4 regions of the Bacillus paramobilis genome follow, and region 1 is predicted to be linked to each of the others. Evidence: riboswitches for the same ligand, from Rfam matches in the RefSeq annotation. Region 1 holds a riboswitch; each other region holds the start of a gene.
What was found. Region 1 has a riboswitch for lysine ahead of lysA (diaminopimelate decarboxylase). Riboswitches for the same ligand answer to the same signal wherever they lie in the genome.
Positions count from the first base shown of each region.

Region 2: linked by a shared signal. The riboswitch ahead of AABL52_RS12125 (amino acid permease) and the one ahead of lysA (diaminopimelate decarboxylase) in region 1 are both predicted to bind lysine.
Region 3: linked by a shared signal. The riboswitch ahead of AABL52_RS18105 (aspartate kinase) and the one ahead of lysA (diaminopimelate decarboxylase) in region 1 are both predicted to bind lysine.
Region 4: linked by a shared signal. The riboswitch ahead of AABL52_RS22730 (amino acid permease) and the one ahead of lysA (diaminopimelate decarboxylase) in region 1 are both predicted to bind lysine.

Region 1 is NZ_CP151108.1:3,874,031-3,881,680, forward strand. It holds gene lysA (diaminopimelate decarboxylase) at 63-1,379, opposite strand; lysine riboswitch at 1,560-1,741, opposite strand; gene AABL52_RS19775 (DUF3888 domain-containing protein) at 1,831-2,226, opposite strand; gene AABL52_RS19780 (LTA synthase family protein) at 2,481-4,367, shown strand; gene pssA (CDP-diacylglycerol--serine O-phosphatidyltransferase) at 4,549-5,250, shown strand; gene AABL52_RS19790 (NAD(P)-dependent oxidoreductase) at 5,280-6,251, opposite strand; gene AABL52_RS19795 (DUF4025 domain-containing protein) at 6,396-6,563, opposite strand; gene AABL52_RS19800 (histidinol phosphate phosphatase domain-containing protein) at 6,631-7,650, opposite strand.
Region 2 is NZ_CP151108.1:2,352,269-2,359,918, reverse strand. It holds gene AABL52_RS12160 (GrpB family protein) at 62-604, opposite strand; gene AABL52_RS12155 (hypothetical protein) at 647-1,315, opposite strand; gene AABL52_RS12150 (metallophosphoesterase family protein) at 1,467-2,210, opposite strand; gene AABL52_RS12145 (aminoglycoside phosphotransferase family protein) at 2,224-3,162, opposite strand; gene AABL52_RS12140 (VOC family protein) at 3,177-3,974, opposite strand; gene AABL52_RS12135 (sulfite exporter TauE/SafE family protein) at 4,072-5,082, shown strand; gene AABL52_RS12130 (GNAT family N-acetyltransferase) at 5,122-5,571, opposite strand; lysine riboswitch at 5,958-6,150, shown strand; gene AABL52_RS12125 (amino acid permease) at 6,263-7,650, shown strand, end outside.
Region 3 is NZ_CP151108.1:3,551,814-3,559,463, reverse strand. It holds gene AABL52_RS18110 (VOC family protein) at 138-593, opposite strand; gene AABL52_RS18105 (aspartate kinase) at 940-2,169, opposite strand; lysine riboswitch at 2,368-2,554, opposite strand; gene AABL52_RS18100 (DoxX-like family protein) at 2,746-3,654, shown strand; gene AABL52_RS18095 (DUF4166 domain-containing protein) at 3,658-4,269, shown strand; gene AABL52_RS18090 (YndJ family protein) at 4,275-5,900, shown strand; gene AABL52_RS18085 (8-oxo-dGTP diphosphatase) at 5,929-6,414, opposite strand; gene AABL52_RS18080 (N-acetylmuramoyl-L-alanine amidase) at 6,584-7,650, shown strand, end outside.
Region 4 is NZ_CP151108.1:4,434,623-4,442,272, reverse strand. It holds gene AABL52_RS22740 (type 1 glutamine amidotransferase domain-containing protein) at 1-424, opposite strand, end outside; gene AABL52_RS22735 (ABC transporter permease) at 701-1,900, opposite strand; gene AABL52_RS22730 (amino acid permease) at 1,961-3,385, opposite strand; lysine riboswitch at 3,532-3,719, opposite strand; gene racE (glutamate racemase) at 3,920-4,756, shown strand; gene gapN (NADP-dependent glyceraldehyde-3-phosphate dehydrogenase) at 4,799-6,238, opposite strand; gene AABL52_RS22715 (ABC transporter ATP-binding protein) at 6,858-7,650, shown strand, end outside.

The DNA of each region.
Region 1 (7,650 bases):
TTTTAATTATTTTATTTTATAAAAAAGGAATTGTCCATCCGAACAACTCCTTTTTCCTCATTTTAAACCAATTCTTTAATACGTATGCGATCGTTCCCAATAATATTTTCATATGTTTCGCGCTCTACAACAATTTGTGATGTGCCGCCTTTCGCGAAGACGACAGCTGGTCTACGAATCCGATTATAATTATTCGCCATCGAGTACCCGTATGCCCCTGTACAAGAAATTGCTAGTAAATCGGCAGAAGCAACTTTCGGTAGAGTAATATCCCAAATTAACATATCTCCACTCTCACAACATTTCCCAGCAATCGAAACGACTTCCTCATTCTCATCATTTCCTCGATTCGCTAACATCGCTTCATAACGCGCGTTATATAAAGCAGGTCTTAAGTTATCAGTCATCCCACCATCCACTGATACATATTTCCGAATACCAGGAATGTCTTTCACAGATCCAACTGTATAAATTGTCGTTCCAGCATCACCTACAATACTACGGCCTGGTTCAACCCATATTTCTGGCAAGGGATAATTACATGCTGTAAATTGTTCCCTCACTGCACTGGTTACAGCTCGCACATATGTCTCAAGAGTTAATGGTGTATCTGACTCTGTGTAGCGTATTCCGAATCCTCCGCCCACATTTAATACTTTCACTACATAGTTCGCTCTCTCTCTCACTTCTTCTAAAAATTGATGAAGAACTTCAATCGCCCGAACAAATCCAGCCGTTTCAAATATTTGAGATCCGATATGTGAATGAATTCCTAACACATTATAATTTGATTTTTGTAAAGCAAGCTCAATTGCTTGCATCGCTTGACCATTTGACACGCCAAATCCAAATTTTGAATCATCTTGGCCTGTTGTAATATATTCATGTGTGTGCGCCTCTACTCCAGGCGTTACACGGATTAATATGTTCACAAATTTCCCATGTTGCCCTGCTAAATCATGCAAAATTTCTAATTCTAAGAAATTATCGACAACAAAACAACCAATATTCGCCTGAAGCGCCATCACAATCTCTTCTTCTGTTTTATTATTGCCGTGAAAATGAATACGCGATGCTGGAAATCCTGCTTGAAGCGCAGTATATAATTCCCCTCCAGAAACAACATCTAATGACATATTCTCTTCACGAGCTACTCGGCACATCTCCATGCACAAGAACGCCTTGCTTGCATATGCTACTTGATAAGAGAACCCACTTTCTTTAAAAGCACGATGAAACGCGCGGCACTTTCCTCGAATAGACTCTTCATCGTATACATAAAGTGGTGTTCCGTATTGTTTTGCTAGCTGCGTCGTATCGCACCCTCCAATTTCTAAGTGTCCTTGCCCATTGATTCGGCTTGTGCCGTGTAAATACATTTGAATTCCTCCCTTATTTCCTCTAAAACTCATAACCCCAATCTTCTATTCATTGCAGCACGCTTTTAGATAGACAAAAAACGCGCGGAACAATGTTCACACGCGTTTCTTATTAGGAAAAATATATATTGAAAAAATAAACGAGTTGTTATCTCCTCAAAATAAGAAACCGCATCAACATCTCCAAATAGCTCTCCATAAAAGAAATCTTATGACAGTACTACATTTATTCAATGTAGTCCCAATATATGAATAAGATGGTTATTCTTATATTTCGGCAATAGTCCCTTTCAACCTATGATCACAGATTCCATTAAATCTCCCATAGCTTACTCTTTCCTATTGCGGCCTCTACCTTTGAGAGTAGATGAGGTAAGTCTATTTAATTTTCAAACATCTAATTGTTGCTATTAACAATACCAAAGGACCATTTTATTTGTCAAACAATTTTTTATATTGTTTTTTTACAGTTTAATTTCGTATCATTTGGTAAGCGCTTTACTAAAATCTTTGTCACTTCCCATTCGCCTTCTTCATTATTAAAAGTAATTGTTACTTTTTCAAATGGCGGAACAATTTTCCCACCAACCTGTTCATATTTCGTCACTTCAATAACCGCTTGAAATAAATATGTACCGCTATATACTTTTTTTAAACTAATAATTTTAGGACATTGATAAGGCTTTAAGCTCCCATATTGTTTTTCAATGGCTTTATTTATTTTGGGAAACAAAACAGAATAAAGGGCATCTTCCATAAGAGGTGCATCATATTGGGCTACCGACACACTTGGTGAAGCAAAAAGTATAACACTACTGCATACTATAAAATATAATAATTTTCGCATGATAACCTCCGTATTGTTACACGATTCTTTCTGCACACGATAATAATCATACATAGAAACTCCGTTTTATTGTCTCCTACTGCCCTTTTTCTACTCAATTATTATAAAAAAGCCCACAACTCTCTTTTATTTTCGTATAATGATACTCATAGTATAATAAACATAATAATAAAGGACTGTTCGTATATATAAAATGAGGTGCTAATCAAACCAGCTCACAAGAACGGTCATGCTTTTTAGGAGAGGAGTATATTATGCTACAACGTCTGTTTCCAAAACTGCGATTTGCACTCGTTGCAGTCGTTTTATTATGGATAAAAACATATATTGTGTACAAGCTAGCATTTGATATTAAAATTGATAATTTCTTTGAAGAATTTATGCTTTTTATTAATCCACTAGCTGCGTTACTTTTATTTTTCGGTTTTGCTTTATTTGCATCTAAACACCGAAACCGCATTATAGTTGGAATCAGTTTTATACTGTCCTTTATTTTATTTGGAAATGCAATGTTTTATGGGTTTTATAACGATTTCGTTACATTCCCAGTTTTATTCCAAACAAATAATATGGCTGATTTAGGGACGAGTATAAAAGAACTCTTTACGTACAAAACATTACTTTTATTTGCAGATGCGATTATTTTAATGTTTCTTTCACGTAAATTCCCGGCATTTTGTGACAAGACGCCGCTTTCTCGCTCTGAGAAGCGAACTTTCTTTAGCGGTGTAACAGCTTTATTAGCACTACAAATTGTTGTTTCCGTTATTTATAAACCACAAATGTTCTCACGCTCATTTGATCGTCAAACAGTCGTGAAAAATTTAGGTTTATACACATATCATCTATTTGATATAACACTTCAATCTAAATCTTCAGCTGAACGTGTATTTGCAAGTGGAGACGGGTTCTCTGAAATTAAAAACTATACAGACTCAAAAGATAAGCAAGTTGATAAAGACTTATTCGGAGCTGCAAAAGGTAAAAATGTTATTTTGATTTCCATGGAATCTACACAAAGTTTTGTTATTAATAAAAAAATAAATGGAAAAGAAATTACTCCATTTTTAAATGAATTTATTAAAGATAGTTTTTATTTCGATAACTTCTATCATCAAACGGGACAAGGTAAAACTTCTGATGCTGAATTTATCGTTGAAAATTCACTTTATCCGTTAGACCGCGGTTCTGTATTCTTTACTCACGCAACAAATGAATATACAGCTACACCAGAGCAATTAAAGAAATACGGATATTCTTCTGCTGTCTTCCATTCAAACGATAAAACGTTTTGGAATCGTGATGTAATGTATCCTGCTCTCGGATATGATCGTTACTTTAATTTAAATGATTACGTAGGCACAGAACAAATGTCTGTCGGCTGGGGATTAAAAGATAAAGAGTTCTTTGAACAATCGATTCCAAAGTTAAAATCTTTACCACAACCGTTCTATACAAAATTTATTACTTTAACAAACCATTTTCCATTTCTTCTAAATCCAGAAGATCAATATGTTGATGAGTTTAATTCGGAAAGTGGTGTTGTAAACCGCTACTTCCCAACCGTTCGTTACACGGATGAAGCTCTTAAATTATTTATTAAACAGTTAAAAGATGAAGGGCTGTATGATAATTCTGTTATTGTCATTTATGGAGATCATTACGGCATTTCAGAAAACCATAATGCAGCTATGGCCCAGTTCCTTGGGAAAGACGCTATTACACCGTTTGATTCTATGCAATTACAACGCGTCCCTCTCATTATTCATGTACCTGGTCAAGAAGGAAAAGTCATTTCTAAAGTATCTGGTCAAATTGATATTAAACCAACGCTACTTCATTTACTTGGTATTAAAACAAATCAATCCATTGAATTTGGAACTGACTTATTTATTAAAGAAAAAGATCCACTTATGGTAATGCGTGATGGTAGCTTCGTTTCGGAAGATTATGTGTATACAAAAAACATGTGCTATAAACGAAATACAGGTGAAGAAGCTGACATTTCATTATGCCAACCAAATATTGAAAAAGCGAAAACTGAATTGAAACTCTCCGATAAACTCATTTATGGAGATTTATTACGTTTCGATCCTAACAATCGTTATAAAACTGGAACAATGACAACGAAATTTGAGTAGTACTAGAAGCAACTTTATAAAAGTTGCTTCTTTTTTTACTTATTTTTCAAATCATTCTTCTATGAAATCTTTCACAAATTGGGAATTTCTTTCGTATGAGGAAGAAATTTATGGTATGATAAAATAAGTAAAATTTCATACACTAATTAAGAATTTATTACAGAAAGCAAGGGATCAGATTTTGTATAGAGCAGCTATTCCAAACTTATTTACGCTCGGAAATTTATATAGTGGATTCTTGTCAATCGGCTATGCATCTTTAGGATATTATAAATCAGCTGCTATTTTAGTACTTATCGGGATGATGTTAGATAGTCTTGATGGGCGTGTTGCTCGTTTATTACGCGTTGATTCACAAATGGGAAAAGAGCTTGACTCACTTGCGGATGTCGTGACATTTGGTGCCGCACCTGCTGTTCTTATGTATTACACATCTTTCTCCAATTACGGAATCATCGGACTATACATAGCGGGACTATTCCCTCTTTTCGGAGCATATCGTTTAGCACGATTTAATGTAACACCATCTTCTACTTCAATGAAATATTTCACTGGGGTACCGATTACAGCAGCGGGAGGGCTTGTTGCTTTCTTAACATTATTTTCACATATCATTCCAAAAATCGTTCTTATTACAGTCTTTGTAACGTTCGCATTTTTGATGGTGAGCCGCATTCGTATCCCAAGTTTAAAAGATGTACCACTTCCACGATATAGCATCATTATTACACTATTTTTAGTTGGAAGCATTATCACAATGTACCAAACAGGGATCGGTAACTTTTCTGTTTTCTTATTCATTGCTATTCCACTATATATTTTGTATATGCTATCTCAATTTCTTAGACAAAGACCATCTAAAAGAGCAAATAAAGAAAAATAAGAAACCTTCCGATTTCGGAAGGTTTCTTTTTATTTTGTAACTACTGCTTTTTGATTTACAGGTGTTACAGGCTCTTCACCGTTTAATACGGCTAAAATATTTCTTACTGCCATTTCAGCCATCGCATCACGCGTTTCGAATGTTGCATTTCCTACGTGAGGAGCAAGTACTACATTCTTTAATCCTTTTAGCTCTTCAGTAATTTTTGGTTCAAATTCAAACACGTCAAGAGCCGCTCCTTCAATTTCATTCGTTTTTAATGCATGAGCAAGTGCCGCTTCATGCATTATTGGTCCACGTGAAGCATTTACAATATACGCTGTTTTCTTCATCATTTTAAACTGTTCTTCATCAATCATATGATGCAATTTCGGATTATACGCACAGTTAATTGTAATAAAGTCTGCTGTTTGTAATAATTCTTCCAATGTTACATATGTTGCTTCCAGTTCACTTTCAGCTTCAGGTTTTCGATTTGGCCCTGTATATAAAACATTCATTCCAAACGCTTTCGCACGCTTTGCAACTGCCTTTCCGATTTCTCCAAGGCCAATAATTCCAATTGTTTTCCCATGTACTTCACGGCCTAAGAAAAATAATGGTGCCCATCCGTTAAATCCAGTTGTACGACATAGCGTATCACCTTCCGGAATTCTACGTGCAGCTGCTAAAAGAAGTGCAAATGTTAATTCTGCTGTCGCTTCAGTTGATACTTTCGGTGTATTCGTTACCGCAATGCCTTTTTCTCCGGCATACGAGTAATCAATATTATCGTAACCAGCACCGTAGTTTGCAATAATTTTCAAATTAGGTGCCGCATCAATTACTTCTTTTGTCACCTTTGTAGAAAGTAGGCTTAACAATGCATCTTTATCTTTTGCACGCTCTGTTAATTCATCTAAAGAAATTAAAGCCTCTTTATCGTACATTTCTACATCATGATCCTTTAATAGTTCTAATCCGATTGCTGGAATTTTTCCTGCTACTAATATTTTCGCCACTACTAACACCTCTTCTATAGAAAATAAGATACCTCTTATCTTTCATTGTAAGAAATCCACATATAAAAACCAAGGAATTTGATTATAGTTTTGAAAATCGACACTTTTCCATAAAAAAAGAGGAGATGCAAGTCTCCCCTCTTCTTATGCTTTTTCTTGCGATTCTTTTCCAAGCTTCACATCGATCGTTCCTTCTGCAACTGTATCACTAATTTGTTCCTCAATAACGGATTGAGATGTAGCATTCGTTTCAGAAGTATACGCTTGTTGCTGTGCACTTTGTACATTTTGTTTATTTTGTTGTTTCGCCATTTCTTACCCTCCTTTTTATTCTTTCTTATTTTGAACAAAAAGGAGAGTTTTCATCAAAAAATCGTGATCATTTTGAAATGGATACTTCTTCTTCCAGTAATCTCATCGTTCTTACTCGTTTCGTAAAGGTAGCTAAGTGTGAAATATCATGATTACGTAACGTCTTTATATTCTCTTCCACATATTTTCCTAAATCATGCGGATAATGAGCATCTGAGGAGAGAGTAATCGGAACCTCGTGCTTAGCTAATACTTGTAAATATAGTGGACTCGGACACATTTCGCGCACAGGATAGCGATAGTACAATCCTGCATTTATTTCCGTTGCCGTATTAGTTTCTACTAATGCACGCGCAATTTCCTTATAATACGAAAGTTGTTCATTCTCATCTAACCGATGATTAAATACTTTTATGTTATCAAGATGAGCTATTATATCAAATAACTGAGAGCGAACTGCACACTCAACCGTTTTGAAAAACGTATCATATAAAGCATATAAGTCATGCTCCTTAAAATATTCTTTCGTGTCTGGATTATCAAATCCCCAGCCATTTAAAAAATGGACAGAACCAATTACATAATCAAAGTCTCCTAATGCTAGTAAAGATTGTAATTCTTGTTCACCACCAATAAAATAATCCGCTTCAATTCCAAGTTTAAGCGTCACGCCTCGTTTACTCCAACGTTCTTTCGCTTCTTCTATTGCCTTTGTAAAATCATGTAGTGATGCTACCCTTACTTGATCTAGCCATTCCTTCTGTAAACGACCAAGCTTAGAATCACTAATATCGACATATCTTTCATAGTATTCTTTCGCTTCATAAAAACGGTATAAATGATCGACAATACCAACTTCTTTTATACCTTTTCGCAAAGCTTCTTCTAAATATAAATCAATCCATTTTGTTGTAAATGGCCCTTCTTTCACACGTCTTTGCAGGCGTTCTTGTGTTTTCACAAGCCATTCCATAGAATGTTTTTCTTCTTTAAGCGGTTCATACTGTTGCAATGATTCATTTATTTTAGCTAGCCACCCTATTGAATATGGCCCTTCTTCTAAATGAATGTGATAATCCACCTTCAT
Region 2 (7,650 bases), 1.5 Mb from region 1:
GCTATAAAATACAGTATGTTTTTTCTTTTATATTCAAACGTAATTACAATTAAAAATTAAATCATTTTAGAACTTTTTTAATAAAATCTGTTTTAGCTTTTGTGTAGGCTTCTCTATCTTCTTTAAATCTTTTAGCTAAATCTTGTTTAAGGTTTGAATACTCATAAACTAATTGTGGATTCTCTCGTAAGCGGTTACGAAATAAAAGTTGTTGCTCCCATCGCTCAGTTCCTTTAACCATCAAATGCAGGTGCGCTACACGCCTATTATTCTTAATTTTCACAAAGAACCTTCTCCAAGGTCTTTCATCTAATTCTGGGCTTACATAATGCCAATTATATATGGCCAATTTCGCTGAAATATGTTGTACTCTATCAAATGAGTCTATTTCAGCCATTAAATCAATGATAGGTTTTGCTGGTAAACCAGGTATGGATGTACTTCCTATATGTATTACTTTGCTTATACCGAGAGGAGCAAGCAGTTCATATAGTTGCTGTTCTTCACATCGGCCTTTATCTTGCCAATCAGGATTTGCATTAACTATCTCTACTGACTCATTCGCCCACATAGGCCAATCGTTCGGATTATCTTTTTTATCCATCCAAAGCATCTCCTTTCACGATTTTTTGCTATATAAACGATTTTAAATTCCTTTAAATACAACTACGGGATTATGAAAATCAATATTCTGAAATACAACATCCGCACACTCTTTCGGATTATGCTCATCTATATACATCTTACAGGCCGCATGATATCTGTTTAAAAACCTTTTCTCAGCTTCTTCATAACTTCCAAAAGCCTCAGTCTCGCGCTTTGCACCACGTTTTCTCGCAATCTCAAAATCTGTATCTACGAAAATTTTATAGTCAAATAAATGCTCTACGTCTTTTTTCAATAGAAACGTCCCATCTACTATTAGTACCATATTAGGTTGAGCCAATAGCTGCCCATTATGGACAGGTATATCCGTTATTAAGTTATGAGAAATCGTTTCATATTGTAAATTCCTGTTAGGCCCTAAAGGCTTTAATAATCTTTCTTTGAAAGCTGTATAATCGTGTGCATCTTCATAATACCCTCTTGCAGATTCTTTTCCTTGCGCGTATCGAATTGCTCTCGGATTATGAAAATCGTCAATGCTGGCGCGTGTTACTCGTACTCCTTGTTCTTTTATTTCTTCCGCTAGCTCGTTTGCAAATGTTGTTTTTCCTGAAGCTGTAATACCACTTACTCCAACTCTTGTTGGATGGGTTAAGTTTAGCTTTAATATGTGATCTGCAATTTCTGTGATTCGTTCTTTTCGGTTCATGATATTCCTCCTACAATTAGTTTACATAATATTATTATGAACAAGAGTTTATGTCACTATTTGTCGGTAAGTCGATATATCGAAAAAATCGTTGATATATTTTAAGTTACGATAGATATATTTGAAAAATCGTTGATATATTATGATTGGCTTACTTTCCCTTAAACCCTCGATATAAAGCAGTCCGTAATTCTTGTTTGTATTCTTCAATTTCTGGCATATCGAGTTCTTCTGCTAGTCTGATAGCTAATTCAATATCATACGGCACACGTACGAGTTGAATGGAAAAGCTTGTGGCTTCTTTTTCATTGTATGTTCCTTCAAATATTAAATAGGAAGCTTGTGTAATTTCAAGCGGGTTTCCAACACTACCAGCATTACATAACGTTTTCCCTCTGAAATTTTGAACGAATGCTTGGTGAACGTCACCGTAGCAAACGACATCTGGTTTTCTTTCCCCTTCTATATTCTCTGTGAGCTCACTGTTTTCGAACATACTAATCCGTTCTTCTCTTGAGGCATGTGGTTGAATTCTTTCATATAAACTTCTCGGCGAAGCGTGGAACATACGAATGAGTTTGCCGCTCATATAAAATTCGATTGAAAATGGTAAGTTTCTTAAATAGTCATTTTGTTCTTCCGATAGTTGTTTTTGATGCCATTTTAACGCCTGAAATTCAGTCGGTTTTGTAATAAAATCATCCCAGTTCCCCATTACAACTCCATCACATTCTTTACGAATGATTTCAATCACTTCGCTAGAATGAGGACCTTTTCCAACTAGATCTCCAAGACAAATGATGTGCTCAATTCCTCTTACTTTAATATCTTTCAGTACAGAATCTAATGCCGGAATATTACCGTGAATATCTGAAATTACCGCTATTTTATCCATATAAATCCCTCCATTACTTATTGTTTATTATATCCTCATGTTGTGATTGATACCATTTTGGAATATAGGATGAAAAATGATTATGATCTTCTAAAATTCCGTTCAATCTTTCCTTCATATCATCTACTAAATGTGGCGTACTTCGGTTTGTCCATACGATATCAGCTGGGAATGTCATTGCTGCATATAATGAGTACAGTTGCCAAAAATGAAGCGATGGTTCGCCTCCGCAATATCCGTGAACTTGTCCAACCGCAAATGGTTTACTTATTCTTGTAGTAAAAATCGCTACGTTATAAAAATCGTGTATTGGGTCGCCAAAATCATATCCTCCAAAATCGATAACGATAAATTCCTTATTAAGAATCATACTATTTGCTGGATGGAAGTCATCGTGTAAAAATGTGATTGGACGATTCTTCATTAATTGTTTATGCTCCCCTACAAATCTTAATACTGGTTTCAAATCAAGGAAATCTATTTCATAGTTTGCTAACGCTTCTACGTATCTTTCGTATTTATTCCATCGAACCGTTTCCCATTTATTACTTGCACTTTCTCTTTCAATTGAGTGAATCTTCTTTAATACTTCCCCTGCTTTTCTTCCCGCATGATACTGTTCTTCCACCGTTAACTTCCCTAAACCTTCTTCACCATTTACACCTTGGATCCATTCAAATACTTGAATACATTTATTTAATTCCTCAAGCTTTATGAAATGAATTAACTTAGGCGTTGGAATATGTAATAACTCTAATTGTTTCATATACGTATATTCTTCTTGTTTGCGTTCAAAATGAACAGCATCACATACTTTCACAAAATATGTTACTCTGTTTTCTAATTCTATTTTATATTTCTCTTCATGTGAAAAACCTTTTGAAATAGCTGTACACTTTGCAATACGAGGCCATTCTAGTTTTCCCTCTATCTCTCTAAGCATTTCTTGCACAACGTTCACCTCTATCAATATATGTACAAACTACCTAGCACTTCATGCTCTCGTTTATTTTCACCTTTAAACTCCACTGCAAAAGGATATTCGCCATGATGCTTCAAACGTTCTAGTACTAATCCTTCTCCAATTGGTTCACAAAACTGTACATGAACATCACCAAACGATACACTTTGACACTCCGCATTCCACTCTTCATTTTTCACGGCCTGGCTTGCAGTTAGTCCCATTACTTCTTTCCACTTCCGGACTGTTTTTCGAACATCTTTCACTGCGTAATGAATCGTTTCAAGTTGTTGTACGTTGTTTTTATGTGCAGTGATTGTTCCTATGTTACGTAAATCGTTTCTTCTTTCTTCATCCGTTTCATTCCACTGTATAAAGAAAGGCAATTTCGGCCCGTTCTCTTCTTGCTTTACAAATAACATTTTCCACTCTAATAGTCGGCCATCTTTTCTCATTCGTTTCCCTTCAAATGGTCCTATCGTATGTAATCCATGTTTATTAAATTTAACTACTAGTTCTTCAATTGCATCTGTTCGAATGGCGATTTGTAACATTCCTTCTCCATCTTGTAATTTCACTACTGTTTCTTGTACTAATGGATTGTCTGCTTTCTTCGCTTTTTCTTCATGCTGAACTGCTAAAAATTCTATATAGGATAAATCAAAATAACACAAACTATTCCAAGTACCCCAAGTAGTATGCTCTCCGCCTACTACAGTATGAAATCCATGCTCCTGCATTTGGTTTGCCGCTTCCTCCGGTGTACCATGTACTGCGTGTACGAGATGATCAAATCGTAACATGTCTTTCTCCCCCTTCTCTCCATCCTTTTATTGTATATTTTATTTTTCTTTCATTCAATTCAAAAACTTTAAAACCTAGTTGATTTATACGATTAATATGTATTATAATAAAACAAATTTAATTATTGCTGATTGGAAAAACCAAAGGCACTTTTCTCATACGGGAAAAGTGTCTTTTTCATTTATTATTACAGGGGGATTATTTATGCAGAAATTAATTGTCTTTGCTATTATCGGATTTTTCGCTCAATTAATCGATGGAGCGCTTGGAATGGCGTACGGGGTAACATCTACCTCACTTTTATTAATGTTTGGTATTGCTCCGGCCGTTGCATCTGCATCAGTTCATTTAGCTGAAGTTGTTACAACTGCTGCTTCTGGTGCATCACACATCAAATTTGGAAACGTGGATAAATATACCGTTTCCAGGCTTACATTACCAGGAGCAATTGGCGCATTTATTGGGGCATGTTTTTTAAGCAATTTACCTGGTGATGTAATTAAACCGTACATTTCCATATTTTTATTTACTTTAGGGGTTTATATTTTATTACGATTCATCATTCAAAAACAAATTGTCACTTCAAATAAACGTATGTCAGCTAAACAGCTTGTTCCGCTTGGCTTATTCGCAGGATTCGTTGATTCAACAGGTGGAGGTGGCTGGGGCCCAATTACAACACCTGTGCTTTTGGCAAGGGGAAATGAAGCTAGAAAAGTTATCGGATCTGTAGATACGAGTGAGTTTCCTGTTTCACTCGCAGCAACAATCGGCTTTTTCATTTCACTTGGCTGGGAACAAGTAAGTTGGGTTTGGGTATTTTCTCTCATGCTTGGTGGCATCGTTGCAGCACCAATCGCTGCATGGTTAGTACGCATCGTTCCTTCTCATTTACTTGGCGTATTAGTTGGGGGCCTTATAATCTTTACAAACATTCGTACACTGCTTACTACATTTAAAGTGGATCCAACTATTATTTCACTTTCTTACGTAGCAGTTGGTCTTGTCGTTATTATTTCTATTTTCATTGCTGTTCGTAATCATTCCAAGCGTTCTAACGCACCGACAGCCGGATATCCGAATGATCAAAAACAAATGCTACCATAACGATAAAAATACCGCCTGATATACTTCGGGCGGTATTTTTTATTTTTCTATTTTCCAATTAATCATCGTTTCTGTATTGCTAATTCTCTTCATATGTAATTTCTCTAATACACGAATCGAGCTTTCATTTTCAAGAAGTGTCTCCGCGATAATCATTTCTACCTCTCCTGTTTGAAAAGCCCAATTTATTAGTTCACTTACAGCTTCTGTCGCATATCCTTTATTCCAATATTTCTCAATAAATCCGTAACCAATTTCTACTGTATGTTCCTCATTTGGTTTCCCTTTAAACCCTATATCACCTAGAACGATGTCATCTTCTTTTCGAATGACATACCACGCGCCCCAAGGTAATAAAGCCGCATCTTGTTTTACATTTTCTACATGTCCTACAATATGTGGACCACTATTATATCCTTGCTCGTTAGCAACGTGAATACGCTCTTCTGTACACGGCACTATATAGAGCCTTTCTGTTTCTAATTTCATATTGATTTCCCCTTTTCAATTAAACAATACCTCAATTTTACCAGAAATAAAGAGAATATTCATTCTATTCATCAGATTTATACTTATTCTTTGAAACGAATTTAAGGAATAATCCTCTTTTGTTAGTTATGTCGAATTATATTTTCTGAATTTTCTTTTAATTTTAAAGGGTTTTTCAATATTTTTTGCGAAACATTTGTATAACAATTTGTTTCTTTATTTTTTGTTACATAACAGTAGGTTCGGGTGGAGTTTTGCAAGCGTTTCCTATACAATAACCGATATTTTTTGACTTTTCCTAACAAAATATCTTGCAATATATTCAGAAAGTCATTACAATTGCCATATATTAAAAATCTTAGCAATATATCAAATCCTCATCAATCCGATGAGGTAGAGGTTGCGACTTTTATGAGTAAAACGGACGAGACACAGAGAATGTCACCGACTCCGTTTGAAAGGAAAAGTTGCCGAAGTTTATATTTCTTCTCTGGAAATATGAGCTGGGGCTGTCTCCGAAAGGAACAGAACTGTCACGTTTACAAAATTACCGTGTAAACGTGGGGTGCTATCTTAACGGAAGGGTATGATGGGGTGGTTATTTGTGAAACGTTCCGCCAAATTCCTTTGGCGGTTTTTTGTATTTTTCTCCCCCGTTCCTTCCTATCTTACAAGAAAAGGAGTGTTGAACATGAATAGCGCAACAAATCAAACTACCTCTGAAACACAAACTACAAATGGAAAAGGTGAATTAAAACGTAGTTTAAAATCAAGGCACCTTACAATGATTTCTCTCGGTGGTACAATTGGTACCGGACTATTTCTTGCCAGCGGTGGTGTCATCCATTCAGCTGGTCCTGGCGGTGCACTAGTCGCATACGCTGCAATTGGAATTATGGTTTATTTCTTAATGACAAGCTTAGCTGAACTCGCAGCTTACATGCCTGTTACCGGATCTTTTAGCACATATGCAACAAAATTTGTTGATCCGTCCCTTGGCTTTGCACTTGGATGGAACTATTGGTATAACTGGGCCATTACAATTGCTGCTGAACTCGCTGCTGTAACATTAATTATGAAATTTTGGTTCCCAGATACCCCTTCCCTCATTTGGAGCGGATTATGTTTAGCTATTATTTTCCTTTTAAACTATTTATCTGTTAAAGGGTTTGGTGAATCTGAATATTGGTTTGCACTTATTAAAGTAGTTACTATTATTATCTTTTTAATTGTCGGCTTCATGATGATTTTTGGAATTATGGGTGGCGAAACTGTTGGCTTCAAAAACTTCACTGTTGCAGATGCACCATTTAATGGCGGTATCATGGCAATTATCGGTGTATTTATGGCAGCTGGTTTCTCATTCCAAGGTACTGAATTATTAGGAGTTGCTGCTGGTGAAACATCTGATCCAGAGCGTAATATTCCGAAAGCGATTCGTTCTATCTTTTGGCGTATTCTTTTATTCTATATTCTTGCGATTCTCGTTATCGGTTTATTAATTCCTTATACAACAGAAAGCCTTGCTGCAAGTGATGTAACAGTAAGTCCATTTACACTTATTTTTGAAAAAGCTGGCGTTGCTTTTGCTGCTTCTGTTATGAACGCTGTTATTTTAACGGCAGTACTATCTGCTGGTAACTCTGGAATGTATGCATCAACTCGTATGCTTTGGGACTTAGCTCGCCAAGGAAAAGCACCAAAATTCTTAGGCAAATTAGACAGCCGCGGTGTACCTGTTAACGCATTAATCGTAACGTCAATTGTTGGTAGTATCGCTTTCATTGCTTCTTTATTCGGTGACGGCGTTGTATACATTTGGTTATTAAATGCATCTGGAATGTCTGGCTTTATCGCATGGGTCGGAATTGCAATTAGTCATTACCGTTTCCGTAAAGCATATATCGCACAAGGAAAAGATTTAAAAGACTTACCATATAGAGCAAAATGGTTCCCGTTCGGTCCAATTTTCGCATTTGCACTTTGTGTCATCGTCATTTTAGGTCAAAACTACGGCGCATTTATGGGCGAAGCAATCGATTGGAACGGCGTACTCGTTTCTTACATCGGTTTACCACT
Region 3 (7,650 bases), 320 kb from region 1:
CTAATTTTGGGATGTTGATAGTATGTTAAAAAGTTCAAACAAGCATAACCCCGTTCTAAAGCTAGGACGGGGTTGAAAATCTAAGCTTTATTAAGCGTAAAGTTCTTTCAAATATTTTTGCTTCAGTAAAACATTACTTATTTATTACCGAGTTCTTCCGCTAAACCGATTAAAATTCCTTCCGTTCCACGAATGTAGCAGAGTCGATACGAGTCCTCGTACTGAACTACTTCGCCAACGAGCTGAGCACCATGCTTCTTAGTAAGTCTGGATACCATTTCGTCAATGTCTTCAACGGTGAACATGACGCGTAAATAACCGAGGGCATTTACAGGAGCTGTCCGGTGATCTGCAATAGTAGGTGGTGTGAGAAATCGAGAAAGTTCAATTCGGCTATGGCCATCTGGAGTCACCATCATAGCAATCTCTACGGACTGAGAACCGAGTCCAGTTACGCGACCAGCCCATTCACCTTCGACAGTAGCGCGTCCTTCGAGTTTTAATCCAATCTCTTCGAAGAAAGAGATTGCGTTATCAAGAGATTCTACAACGATGCTGACATTATCCATTCTTAGTAATCTGTTGTTTGCCATAGTCTTTATCTCCTTTATATGTATAAATTTATTATCTAACTATCCTCATAATTATACTAAAATCTCCTATAAACAAAAAACACCTTGTCACAGTGTAGGAAAAAATGACAAGGTGTTTTCGGGTATAGAATAAACATTTTGTTAACAAACAAAACCTCGGAAACCTTCTACTACTGATATACGCATGAACTTTATTTCGTGAATGCTATTATTGTAAGAATTTGGTAATGTAGTTTCTATTCGATAATATAACTTCGACTTCCCCGCAAAATATTCCCATCCTATTTCTATTAATATAGGAAGGAAATAGATTTATATAATTTATTTTAAGTTTTACTGGTGGAAATTAACTCATCTGCACTAAAGGCTCAATTTTCGCCATAAATGATTGATGCAGTGCCTCGACACCTGTTACTAAATGAAGGCGGTCAATAACAACTGATACTTTAATTTCTGATGTACTTACCATTTTAATATGAATATCTTCTTCTTTTAAAGTAGTGAACATATTCGCAGCAACACCTGGATTAGAGACCATACCAGATCCTACAATTGATACTTTTGCTAAATGATTTTCATATTCTACAGATTCATATTGTAATGTTTCTTGATGTTGTTCTAATACCTCTAATGTTTCTTTTAAATCATTAGAATGGATTGAGAAGGAGAGATGAACAGTTCCTTCATTTGTAATACTTTGAATGATGATATCTACATTAATATGTGCCGCTGCTAATGTAGAGAAAACTGTTGAAAGTGCACCTTGTTCCAAACCTTTCATTGTGACGCGTGTAATATTATCTTCAAATGCAATACCTTTAACGATTGATTGTTGTTCCATGTTACATTCTCCTTTTACAATTGTTCCATTTTCTTGTTCCATACTTGAGCGAACTTCTAACATGACATTATGATTTTTAGCAAATTCAACAGCACGAGGGTGTAATACACCAGCACCGAGATTCGCTAGTTCTAACATTTCATCATAAGAAATTTCATCTAATTTATAAGCATCTTTTACAACTCGTGGGTCCGTCGAATAAACACCGGTCACATCCGTGTAAATATCGCATTTTTTTGCTTTCAGTGCAGCAGCTAATGCAACAGCAGTTGTATCAGAACCACCGCGGCCAAGCGTTGTAATTTCATGGTTTTCACTGATTCCTTGGAAGCCAGCTACAATAACAATCGTGCCTTCAGTAAGATAAGACTGAATTCGATCTGTATGAATGTCAGTAATCCGTGCACTGCTATGTACAGATTCTGTCGTAATACCAGCTTGCCATCCTGTTAATGAAATTGCGTTATAACCTTTTGCTTGTAGTGCCATCGTTAATAATGAAATAGTTACTTGTTCTCCTGTAGATAGAAGCATATCCATTTCACGTTTACTTGGATTTTCTGTAATAGCGTTAGCAAGTGCGACAAGTTCATCTGTACTTTTTCCCATTGCCGAAACGACAGAGACGATACCATGTCCTCGTTCATATTCTTCAATAATTAAATTTGCTACATGTTGAATACGCTCAGCACTTCCGACAGAAGTGCCACCAAATTTTTGTACAATCGTTTCCATTACGAATTCCTTCTTTCATCCATTTTTAAGAATAGATTAGGACATATATAAATCCCAACATTCCTGTAGTTACCAGAAAAAACAAAAAACACCATCTCAAATAAGTGAGGATGGTGCTGTTACAGGAAAAGGGAAACAGAAAACGGAGCTAATAAAAAAACCGCCAAAAAAGGAATATCATAAAAATGATATCTCTTTTTTGTAGATAGCTCTTCATACATACACTTCTGTACATATGACAGTTCTGTTTCTATTCGAAAACAGCCCCAATCGATAAATGCAGAGAAAATTATCGATTTCGGCAATACTTCCTTTCATCTAATTTCATAGACATCTCTGTGTCTCCATTAGAATAATCATAAGTATCGCAACCTCTATCTCACGTTTTAGGCGAGAGTGTTTGATTTATAAAGTTGTTGGTAACATTTGTTTTATAATAATTTAAATTTTTCGGGGAATCAAGTGTTTTGTATAAATTTTAAAAATTCTTTCTTTTCTTAAAGGAGTTTGTGAAAAGTGTAGCAAAATAAATTCATAGCATGTACATTAAATTTATAGTGCACTGGAGGTGGAAGAATGAAGGGGAAAAAGCCTATTTATGTTTCGGCAGAAATGAAAACGACAATGGAGAAATTATGGGAATATACGCAAGAACCAGATATACATACAGAATGGGATGCTCGTTTTACGGAAATTTCATATTTAGAGAAAAAAGAAGGAGAACCACAGAAGTTTTTATATAAAACAAAAATTGGATTTGGACTTGAAATAGCTGGTGAAGGGGAATCGATAGGTGAAATAAGAAAAGAAATAGGTGAACGTATTTCTTCTTTAAAATTTTGGACAGACAATCAATTATCACTTATTCAAATAGGGCGTGGTTATTGGAAGTATACCCCCCGTAAAGAACACATTCATTTTGAGACACAATATGATTATGATACGAGGTTTGGTCGTATAGGGAATGTAATAGATTTCTATATGTTTCGGCCGTTATTAGGTTGGGCGACTGCTTGGAGTTTTGATGCTTTAAAGTTATGGTTAGAAAAGGGACTTCATCCTAGATTACTAATTAGAAGAACAATGACATATTGGCTCGTGTGTTTATTAATTGCCTTTGTATGGATGTATCAAGGGATAGTGCCGAAACTAGTGTTTACTCATTCAGAAGAAGTAAAAATGTTGTCTGTGACAATTGGTTCAACTGCACATAGTATTTTTCTAGTTAAAATAATTGGATTGCTAGAAATTATTTTTGGTGTCCTATGGCTGTTGCCATTTCCAAAACGAAAAGTATTTATCGTACATATTTTTATGTTAATAGCCTTAACGATAGCGGCGGGTTTTACGAATATCGTAAGCTTTACAGAGCCGTTTAATCCAATTACATTAAACGTTCTACTTATGGGGTTATCGATTGTCGGTTATATAAATAGTTCTGATTTACCGAGTGCAAAAAATTGCAAGAGGAAGAGAAAGGAATAATGTATGGCTAATATGTATGAAAGACTATTAGGGGGTTCTTATAAAAAACTTCATCCGAAATTACAGAAACGCTATGAGATCACGGAAGAAAATAGCTTTACTGGAGAAGGAGAAATGGATGAAATTTACGGTGGTTCTTTTTTCGTAAAATTAATATTAAAAATTGCATCGAAGTTTAGAATGTTTTTCTCTGAGCGGGGGAAGGAAGTGCCATTTACAATACATAATACCGCTGAGCGAGATGAACATGGAAATGAACTAGTAAGGTGGAATCGTACTTTTTATTTCCATAATAAGAAAAGATATTTTAATGCCGTTATGCAGTTGGATGGAGAGAATAATGAAATTGTAGATTGTTTTGGTGAACCGCACTTACTTGTTTCTACATTGAATTTTCATATTGATGAGATGGGGGCAATGCATATTTCTTCAAAGAAACAATGGTTTTATATGTTTGGAAGAAAAATTCCGTTACCAAAGTTTTTGTATGGCGAAGCAAAAATTGTAGAAAGTTATGATGAAACGCAACAATGCTTTCGAATTCATGTACAAGTACGCAATCCGTTAATCGGTTCATTATTTTCATATAAGGGAACATTTGTGGAGAGGAAATAAATGATATGAAAAATATAATAGTTGGGCTTGCTTGTTATATTGTTTTTCTAATATGTGAGTGGACAAATGTAAACCCAGTTGAAGCAATTATATTATTATCTATTTTGTTATTTATACCGATGTCATTTTGCATCATTGATAAGAAAACAAGAAATGGATCATATGTATTCTTTTATAAACTGGTATCGCTGTTATATCCAATCGCAGCAATTAGTGCAACGCTAGCTTTCGTAACAAATCACTATTTCTTTGCTTTACTTTGGTTTGTATATACAGGAATTGTTGCGTTATTTGGTGTAAGTAGATTACTAGAAAGAGGATGGAAACCGTTAGAAGAGACGGCTATCGATAGTGCGTTTATGTATTTGTTTTTAGGTGGTTTCTGGTTTTTTGCTTCAGTAGCAAAACTTTCCATTATGCATTTTAGTTCTGACATTGTGTTACTCACAGCTGCACACTTTCATTATTCAGCATTTCTATTGCCATTATCAGTCGGTTTAATTGGGAGAAAAAGAGAAAAGAGAAGTAAAGTATATGATGCTATTATGTTTATCATCGTCATTTCACCTATGACAGTTGCAATAGGAATTACGTACTCAAGAGTATTTGAATTTTTTGCAGTATTCCTATATTTATGTGCGATTTATGGTTATGGGATTTATGTTTGGCGCACGAAATTTAATGCTATCAGTGCAAAGGTTCTTCTGATCATATCGTCTAGCACACTCATGGTAACAATTATGTTTTCACTTATATATTCATATGGGAATTTGAAACATGTACTGACGATTACAATTGCTCAAATGGTTTGGATTCACGGTGTTGTCAATGGAATTGGAGTAGCGTTACCAGCATTTGTCGGCTGGATGATTGAAAAGAGTGCTTCGAATTATAAATATTACGGGAAACCAATGAGCAGGTTAAGAGGAAATACGACAGTTGGGGAAGCATTTTTACATAACAGACATTTAATAGATAGCAAGGAATACAAAGGTTTAGTTGATAATATGAATGATTTTCATAGTGAGGCATTTGATATGGCGAAGATTCCTTTAAGTATTACTCGGTTTTATGAAAATACAAAAGAGTATGAGTTACAATCGCATATTAAATGGGCTCGGTGGTTCCACCCGGTTGCATTTTGTTATGAGAAAATGAGTAAGCGTGTAGGACAAATACATTTAGGAATGGGCGGCAAGTGGGAAACGATGCAAGGCTCTATCATTGGGATAATAGATGCGAAGGATGGAAGAGAGAATGTAAGGGCTTGGCTAAGAAAAAATGAAGCAGGAGAATCTATATTTGTAGCTCTTTACTCAAAGCATACATATAGGAACGAGACATATATGAATATTGCATTACCTTTATCATATTCGAATATGACGGGGGTTTTGAAATTATGTAATAAGAGTAATGATTTAATTATTACTAGTAAGCTAAGAGAAAACGGTAAGGGAGATGAGGGTATTTATTTACATACTCGTTTCTTTACAATACGTTTACCGTTAGCAGAGACTTTTATTATGAAAGAGAGCACGGATCACATATTAGAAGCTAATCATAGAATGTGGATACTTGGAGTTAAGTTTTTAGAAATTGATTATGAGATTAAGAAAATAGAGGAGAAGTAGGAAAAGCTTGGAGAGATTCCAAGCTTTTTTATGTATGCGTAATTGTCATAGCAACTTGTTTATCTAAGTCTCGGTCCCAAACGCGTTGAATTTCAAACGTACCTTTTTCAAAAAATAATGGGAATCTCTCTTTAAACCAATCTTGCATAGGAAGATTTAGTGCTTCATCAATTGGTACCCATAATAATTCGCCCTCAGGAGGATTCATAAGAAGTTCACCATCAAATGAGTCTGTCCAATAATTAAATACCATATATCGAACATTTTCTTTCGGATTTACGTATTCATCTAATCCCTTAAAACTTAGATTTGAGACAAGTAATCCAGTTTCTTCTTTTACTTCTCGTTTAGCAGCTTTAACGATACTTTCTGGGAAATCTACTTTACCGCCAGGAGCGATATAACCAGGGAAACCTAGACGATCGGGGCGCTGTATTAGCAATACTTCGTTATTCCGCTGAATCATACACATCGTGTAAATACGGTGTTCTATATCTTTCCAATTGTTGCTCATACGAATCTCTCCTCTTATAAAACCTTATAGTTTTTAACTATAGTTATATATGACAAAAAATACAATAATAATACAAAATTATACAAATTACAATTGACTATTACTAATTTTCAGAACTATAATTAGTCTGTTACATAAATACATTGTACTTGAGAGGGGAATATATTCTATGAAAAATAGAATAATCGCAGCAGGAGTAATTGCAGCTAGTATATTATCTTATTCATCTAGTAGTTTCGCACAAACAAAAAAATTTCCAGATGTCCCAGCTAAACATTGGGCAGAAGATTCTATTTACTATTTAGTAGATAAAGGTGCAGTTAAAGGTAACGATAAAGGAATGTTCGAGCCTGAAAAAGAAATCACTCGTGCAGAAGCAGCTACAATGATGGCTCAAATCTTAAACTTACCAATCGATAAAAATGCTAAACCATCTTTCGGTGATTCTCAAAATGAGTGGTATACTCCATTCATCGCAGCTGTAGAAAAAGCTGGTGTTGTTAAAGGGAAAGGACCAGGTGTATTTGATCCAACTGGGAAAATTGATCGAGTTTCAATGGCCTCTCTTATTGTAGAAGCTTACAAATTAGATTCTAAAGTAAATGGTACTCCAGCAACTAAATTCAGTGATTTAGAAAAAAGTTGGGGTAAAGCAAAAGCTAACATCCTAGTTGAATTAGGGATTTCTGTTGGGACTGGTGACAGATGGGAGCCAGAAAAAATTCTAACTAAAGCAGAGGCAGCTCAATTTATTAAAAAAGCAGATTCTCTTAAAATAGGAAATCCTTTAGTAGAACAGATGATTATTATTGATCCTGGTCATGGAGGAACAGATCCTGGGAAAGCGACACAAGGATTACATGAAAGTGATATTGTATTAGATACATCTAAAAGATTACAAAGTTTAATAGAGAAACAAACTCCATTCCGTGTGATGTTAACACGTGAAACAGATATTCGTCTTGGTGAAAAACAAGGAGAAGACCTTAAAAATCGTGTGGATTTCGCGAAGGAACATAATGGAGATATTTTTGTAAGTATCCATGCAAATGCTTCTCAAAAACATGATGGACATGGAACAGAAACTTTTTATTATAAAGGATCTGAAAAGAAAGAATTAACTGAGCGTGAAAAAGATAGTTATATGTTAGCTGATAAAATACAAAAACGATTAGTTAAAGCTCTAGATACAAGAGATCGTGGTGTGAAACCAGAAGACTTTTATGTACTAAGAGA
Region 4 (7,650 bases), 560 kb from region 1:
CTTTGTCATGAAAATGTCCACCGGCATTTTTCAAGTCGATCTCAATAGATTTATATCCAGTCACATCACGTCCTTCAAGTGTTTGTGCAGTGATGAGTAGCTGAGGTCCATGACAAATAGCGAAAACAGGTTTTTTCGCATCCATAAATGCTTTGCTAAAGCGAACAAAACGTTCATCTGCACGAAGTATATCTGGGGAAAATCCGCCTGGTATGAAGAGGGCATCAAAGTTCTCTGGAGAAACATCATCAATATTTTTATCAATCACGACTTCACTTTTTCCTTGTTTACCGTGTACCGTTTTACCTTTTTTCATTTCAATAGTTGTTAATTCATATCCCTTTTGATTAAAAGCTTCTACTGGCTCTGTGTATTCTGTGTCCTCGAAATAATCCGTTATTAAAATAGCAATTTTTTTACTCATTCTAATCCGCTCCTTACATTATATTATCGGTTTCAGAATCATCCTTGAGCAATGTCTTTTATAAAGTGAAACTTTAATTCATATTTTTTCATTCCCTCCAGTTTCTTTGCCCTGTTATTTTAATACATACCCTTTTTATTAGGACGTAAACATGTATTATCGTTTTTGTATGTAAAATCATAAAATATCGGTTGTGCCGGTGATTCTTATTTAAGGAAGAAAAAAAGCCAAGGAGATAATTTATTTTCTCCTTGGCTTTTAAGATAATTCTTTTCATTAAAATGCGGAAATTCGTTGCTTCGTTTTTGGGACAATAATAAATTTGATCCAAAGTAACCCAATAATCATAATGATAAGGCTATGTAAAAATTGACCTGTAGCAATGAGTATAACACTCGAAAATACAATGAGTTGAATGCTTAGTAATATAAAGATTAAGCGAAGAAATTGGTTCATTCGTTTTTCAGTATCAATTGGATATAATGCTACAATAATATTTCCCGAAAAATATTTCCATAAGGAACGTAGCTGCATAGAAATCATATATAGGACGATGTAAGAGATAGCACCTTTTGCGTATATGTTTGGTATAAAATATAAGGCGAAGGCACCGATTAACCCTAAGCGGATATATATACCGAAATAATCATTCCCGCGTAAAAATGCGAGTGTATGTAAATAGAAGAAAGTTGCTCGTTTTTTATGTAATAAAGGTTCAATCCAATTTGTAAGCCATTTTCTTTTATTTACTTGCTTATTCAGTTGCGGAACATCGGTGAAAATGCTAGCAAATTGATAAAAACGAACGTTCATTTTTTCTTCTTGTTCAATTATGTAATCCCACGGTACTCGTTTTGTAGGCTGTTTTTTCGTATATAGAAATAGGAAAGCAAGTAGTAAGAGTAATCCGCCTAATATGAGAACATGTGCTGAGTAAAACAGCATGTAAATAATGAGTGCGTTACAAGCGATACGAATAATGAACCATATGTTTTTTTCATGGCTATCACGCCACATCCAATGTATGTACATATTCCAAGCTTTCGTAATCATTAAAATGATAAAGATTGTACATAAGAAAGGTACCGTTACTTGTAATGATTGCATTGCAAGTGGAACGAGAATAAGGAACGTAAATAATAATGGAAAAAGCTGAATGATGTAATTATATAGAAGAGACTTTTTAAAATAAGATGTTAGTTTCTCTTCTAATGCAAGCAAATAGACAGCATCAGGTTTTTGAATAAATGTACGGATAGGACATCTCGTTATAATGAATGTAAGTACAATCGTGATGAGTAGTAAAGCTATTTCTTTAGAAGGAGATGCTTTTAGAAACTGAGCATAGTAGTATGCGCCAACGCATGAAATAAAGATAAAGCTATATAGTAAACCGTTAATCATACGTGCAAAGTATGTAATGATATTTTGCATATGTTGTTGGAAGCGACTGCTCCATAGTGATTCGATTGACATGTTTTTCACCTCTTTGTTCTATTATATATGTTTTATAAAAGAAAAAACGAGCAAATTGCGTTATGCAACTTGCTCGTTTTTCTTTTCGTTATTTTTTTTCTGATCACGATTCATTAATGGATAGAAGGCAAAGCCGATTACGAATAAACCAATTCCGAGAAGGAACGTTTTTATATCGGATGCACCGGTTTTAATAACCCATAGTGCGTAGCAAAGTGCGATTACTGCGACTATACCATCTGTAATTCTTGCCCGCATTTCATTTTTATATGTTTCACCAGTTGCGACTAGTTTTAACTGGAAGATTGGTGAAACGAGATATGGAATAAGGTAGGCCAGTGTTGATACGGTAATAACGAATGTATAAGCTTCCGCAATAGTTCCTGATAACGTTGAGAATAAGAACACTTGCGACATAATGTTTGTTAATCGTAATGAGTAAATTGGACTTCCTTTTTTATTTGTTTTTGTGAAGAAGGAAGGGAAGAAACCTTCTTTTGCTGCTTGATACGGTACTTCTGAGCTTAATAAAATCCAGCCTAATATAGAACCGAATAGGGAAGTAAGAGCAAGTAATGCCATCAGTTTCCCGCCGCCATGACCCATTGCAGCGTTTAATGCATCTGCTAATGGACGTTCAGAAGCTTGTAATTTATCAACGTGAAGTACACCCATTGTTAAAATTGTAATTCCTAAGTAAATCGCAACTGTAATAAGTAATCCTGCAACTGTTGCGCGTTTTACTGTTTTAGGAGAGGTAGCACGGTTTGATAAAAGTACTGCCGATTCAATTCCGATAAATGCCCAAAGCGTTGTAAGAGCAGCTAAGTTTACTTGTGAAAGAAGGCCGTGTGATACACCTGATTTATCGATCATCGGTGTGTACCATTGTCCAAACTTAGAAGCTTCGAATGCAAATAACGTAACGACGATGAATAAAAGGAATCCAGTTACTTTCGTTGTTGTTGCTAAGAAGTTTAGCTTTCCAGCTCCGCTTACACCGTTTGTTAATATAATATGAGTTCCCCAAAGTAAGATGGAACAAATCGTAAATGTAATTAGTTTTCCGACTTCTATATCGAACGAGCCGATTGAAAAGAGTAGTCGTGTATCTTTCATAATTGGGAAGAAGAGTGATAAATATCCCGCGAAAGATGTAATGATGGCAACGTTACTTGCCCAGTTTGCAACCCAATATCCCCATACCATACTGAAACCAGCCATTTTTTTCTTTTTTGGTGTTGAGAATAAAGCATATGCATGACTTTGTGGTCCTGTCGTTAAATCAGGACGACGAATTGCTAAATTACCGAAAACAAGAGCTAGCATTAAAACACCAAACCCTGTTGTTAACCAAGCTAAAGTGACACCGAGAGGGCTTGCTGTTTGTGCCAACGTACTTGGCACCATGAAAATCCCAGCGCCAACCATGTTACCGACAACGAAAGCTGTTAGTACCCAAAAGCCCCATTTTTTTTGTTGCATAGAAAATACCTCCAAAGTTAGTATAACCAAGTCAAGCGAGGAGATATGTATGTCTTCTTAGTAGAGAAGAGAAGTCCCAAACAAAACAAAAAAAGCACGTAATTTGCCGCTACATGCTTTCTATCTTATAAGAAACCCACGACATACCTCTCGATAGCTCTCCACAAACGAAACGTTTCGTTTGTGACAGTTCTGCACTTATTAAATGCAGACCCAGCAAGCGTGCATGGTGGACACGGGCTTACTTCGGCAATCATTCCTTTCTCATTCCTTCATCAATGCCACTACATCTCCAGAAATGATACTCTTAATGACTGCAACCTCTACCTCACCGAGATACGAATGAGGATTTAAATATTAAATTAACGTCTTTAAGAGTAACAAATGAATTTTTATACGTCAATGGATATAGAAATAATCAGATTATAGGGAAGAGTTTGTGATTAAAAGGGAGAGGGATTGTTATGTAATATTGAATTTTCATAATATAATAAATGTTATTGGCGCTAGAAGATTGAGAAGGGGATGAAGTATATGTCTGTATGTCATAAACATTCAGTAATAGGTGTATTAGATTCGGGAGTTGGGGGATTAACAGTTGCGAGCGAAATTATAAGACAATTGCCTAAAGAGAGCATTTACTATATTGGTGATAATGATCGTTGTCCGTATGGGCCAAGAAGTGTAGAGGAGGTACAATCTTTCATATTTGAAATGGTTGAGTTCCTCAAAAAGTTTCCATTAAAAGCCCTAGTTGTAGCATGTAATACTGGTGCAGCTGCTGCATTGACTGATTTGCAAGAAGCACTTCCCATTCCGGTTATTGGCGTTATACATCCGGGAGCAAGAGCGGCAATTAAAGTGACAAAGAAAGGGAAAATCGGAGTAATTGGAACTGTAGGTACGATACAGTCTAATATGTACGAAAAAGCATTGCACGAGCTTGATACATATTTAGAAGTGCATAGTCATGCGTGCCCAACTTTAGCTACAGTTGTAGAAAATCAATTAGAAGATACAGCATATGTAACGCAACAAGTGAAACAAGCTTTACTGCCATTAACGAAGGAAGATATAGATACGTTAATTCTTGGGTGTACGCATTATCCACTTTTAGAGTCCTATATAAAAAAGGAACTAGGAGAAGATGTAACGATTATTAGTTCCGCAGAAGAAACAGCGATAGAGTTAAGCACAATTTTACAGCACAAAGGAATTCTGTCTGACAATCTTAATCCGAAGCATCGATTTTTTACAACAGGCTCAGTTTCATCATTTGAACATATTGCTGAGCGATGGCTAGGTTATCAAATTTCTGTAGAATGTGTGAATTTAACTATGGAAAAACAACTCGTGAACTCAATTGTATAAAAAGAAGCTGATCTAAAAATAGATCAGCTTCTTTTTATAAGATTAAACTAAGTTTAATACAGTTACTTTTTCACGTGTCATAGACTCAAGGCTCTTGCGAATACCTTGTGCGCCCATACCTGAACCTTTTACACCAATGAATGGGAAGTGGTCAGGGCCGCGCTCTGTGCGTCCGTTAATTTGAACAGAACCAGTTTCGATTTTGTTAGCAATTGCAAATGCTTTGTTAATGTCTTTTGTGAAGACACTTGCTTGCAAGCCGAACTCTGATTTGTTAGCAATTTCAATTGCTTGCTCATCTGAAGAAACACGGATGATTGGAAGGATTGGGCCGAATGGCTCTTCCCAAGCAACTTTCATTTCTTCTGTTACGTGGTCGATTAATGTTGGGTAAATTAAGTTACGCTCACGTTTGTTACCGATAACGATTGTAGCACCTTTTTCTACAGCGTCGTCAACTAAACCTTGAACGAAGTCAGCAGATTTATCGTCGATTAATGGAACGATTGTGCTGTCTTGTTCTGGAGATCCAACTGATAGTTCAGCTACTTGCGCTTTTAATAAGCTAACAAGCTCGTCTGCTACGTTTTCGTGTACAAGTACACGTTTAATAGCTGTACAACGTTGACCAGAGTAAGAGAATGCACCGCTTACGATGTGGTTTGCAGCATCTTGTAAGTCAGCATCTTCACGAACGATACCAGGGTCTTTACCACCAAGTTCTAATACAAGTGGAATCATTGCAGCTTTTTTCGCTAAATGTTTACCTGTGTTTGTACCACCTGTGAACGATACCATATTGATGCCTTCGTGTTCTACTAAGTAGTCACCAATTACAGAACCGCGTCCTGTCGCTACGTTTACAAGACCTTTTGGAAGGCCAGCTTTATGAAGTGCTTCAACCATTTTAATACCGCTAATTGCACCTTGAGTTGCTGGTTTGAAAATAACAGCGTTACCCATAATTAATGCTGGTGCAAGTTTTGCAGCAGATAAGTTTACTGGGTAGTTAAATGGTGCGATTGCTAATACAACACCAAGTGGTGCGCGTTGGATGATCGCAAGTTTAGATTTCGTTCCGCCAGGGAAGCTATCGCCCATCATGCTTTCTCCGTGCATATGTAAAGCTTCTTCGATAGTATAACGAATGAAGTCAGCTGTACGAACAACTTCTTTCTTCGCATCTTTATATCCTTTACCGACTTCTTTCATAATGATATCGGCAATTTCATCTTGCATATTTACGAGCTCATCAGCCCATTTATATAAATATTTTGCGCGATCTTGTAGAGAAGCTTCTGCCCATGATTTTTGAGCTTCTTTTGCAGATGCAATTGCTTCATCTACTTCTCCGCGAGTAATTGCTTGTACTTGTCCAATTACTTCGTGTAAGTATGGAGATGGAATTTCGATTGTTTCTCCTGAAGAGCTTTCTCTCCATTCTCCGTTTAAATAAAATTTGTACGTATTGCTAGTTGTCATGATTAGTCCTCCTAAAATAGCAACTTGTAAGAGTGAGTATAAGGTGATTGTAGGGGGTTTGATAACATTTTTCAAATGAAATGTTTGTGAAAACGATTTCTTATTCTTTTTTTATTTTGTATGCCCTTTCTTACAGAAGATTCTCTTATTTCAAACGGATGTATCGTATTATGAATCCCCTTCATTTTTTTGTGATAAAAGATTATTTTATTCTATAGTTAAAAAAATAATTGACAGAATACTCAATAAAGTTGTAAGATTATAAATGGAAAATAAATGAAGGGGGTGTGCGTAATGATTGTAATCGTAAATGTAATGGGCTTAGCTCTGTTAAATGGCAGAAGACATTCATATCATTACGCAACCCGTGCGGATATATAAGGCATCTTTGTCTTATAAAAAGCGTACGTTGCGTATATCGTAACGTACGCTTTTATGCATTTCTGTGCATATCGTCAAGCGGCGGTATGCTTTTTTTTGTTTTCCACATTACTATATAAAACTTTGGAAGGTGGAAAAATGTGATGAGATTGTATGGGTTACGAAATGTAAATGTGATGGGTCTGGATAGTGGATAAAGAAATGAGAGGGAAACGAGCACGAGAAGGGAGAGGTTACATTGTTATCAGTATTACTAAAGTTAAAATGGTTTTTTAAAGAGCATTGGAAGAGATATAGTATCGCCATTGGAGCTCTTTTAATTGTAAATATAGTTGAAGTTATTCCCCCGAAAGTGTTAGGGGTTACGATTGATAACATAAAAACAGGAACGTTATCGAATGAAGCAATTATGCAATCTATTCTTATTTTAATAGGGGTTACGATCGTTGGATACGGTCTTACTTTCGTTTGGCAACATCAATTGTTTGGAGGAGCATTCGTACTGGAGAAGACGATGCGCTCTAAATTTATGGGGCATTTACTTAAAATGACACCGACGTTTTATCAAAAAAATCGTACTGGTGATTTAATGGCGAGAGCGACAAATGATCTAAAAGCAATCGCTATGACAGCTGGTTTCGGTATATTAACGCTCGTAGATTCGAGTTTATATATGCTTACGATTGTCTTTATGATGGGATTTACAATTAGTTGGGAGCTTACATTTGCGGCACTTATCCCGCTTCCGATTATGGCGTATGCGATGAATATATATGGAAAGAAATTGCATGAAAGATTTACAGTTGCGCAAGATGCATTCGGTGACATGAACGATAAGGTACTTGAGTCAATCGCTGGTGTGCGCGTTATTCGTGCATACGTACAAGAGAACGCAGATCAGGAAAGATTTCATCATTTAGGAGATGACGTCTACGAAAAAAATATGAAGGTAGCGAGAATTGATGCACTATTCCAACCAACTGTGAAAATGCTTGTTGGTCTTAGTTATTTAATTGGTTTAGTGTATGGCG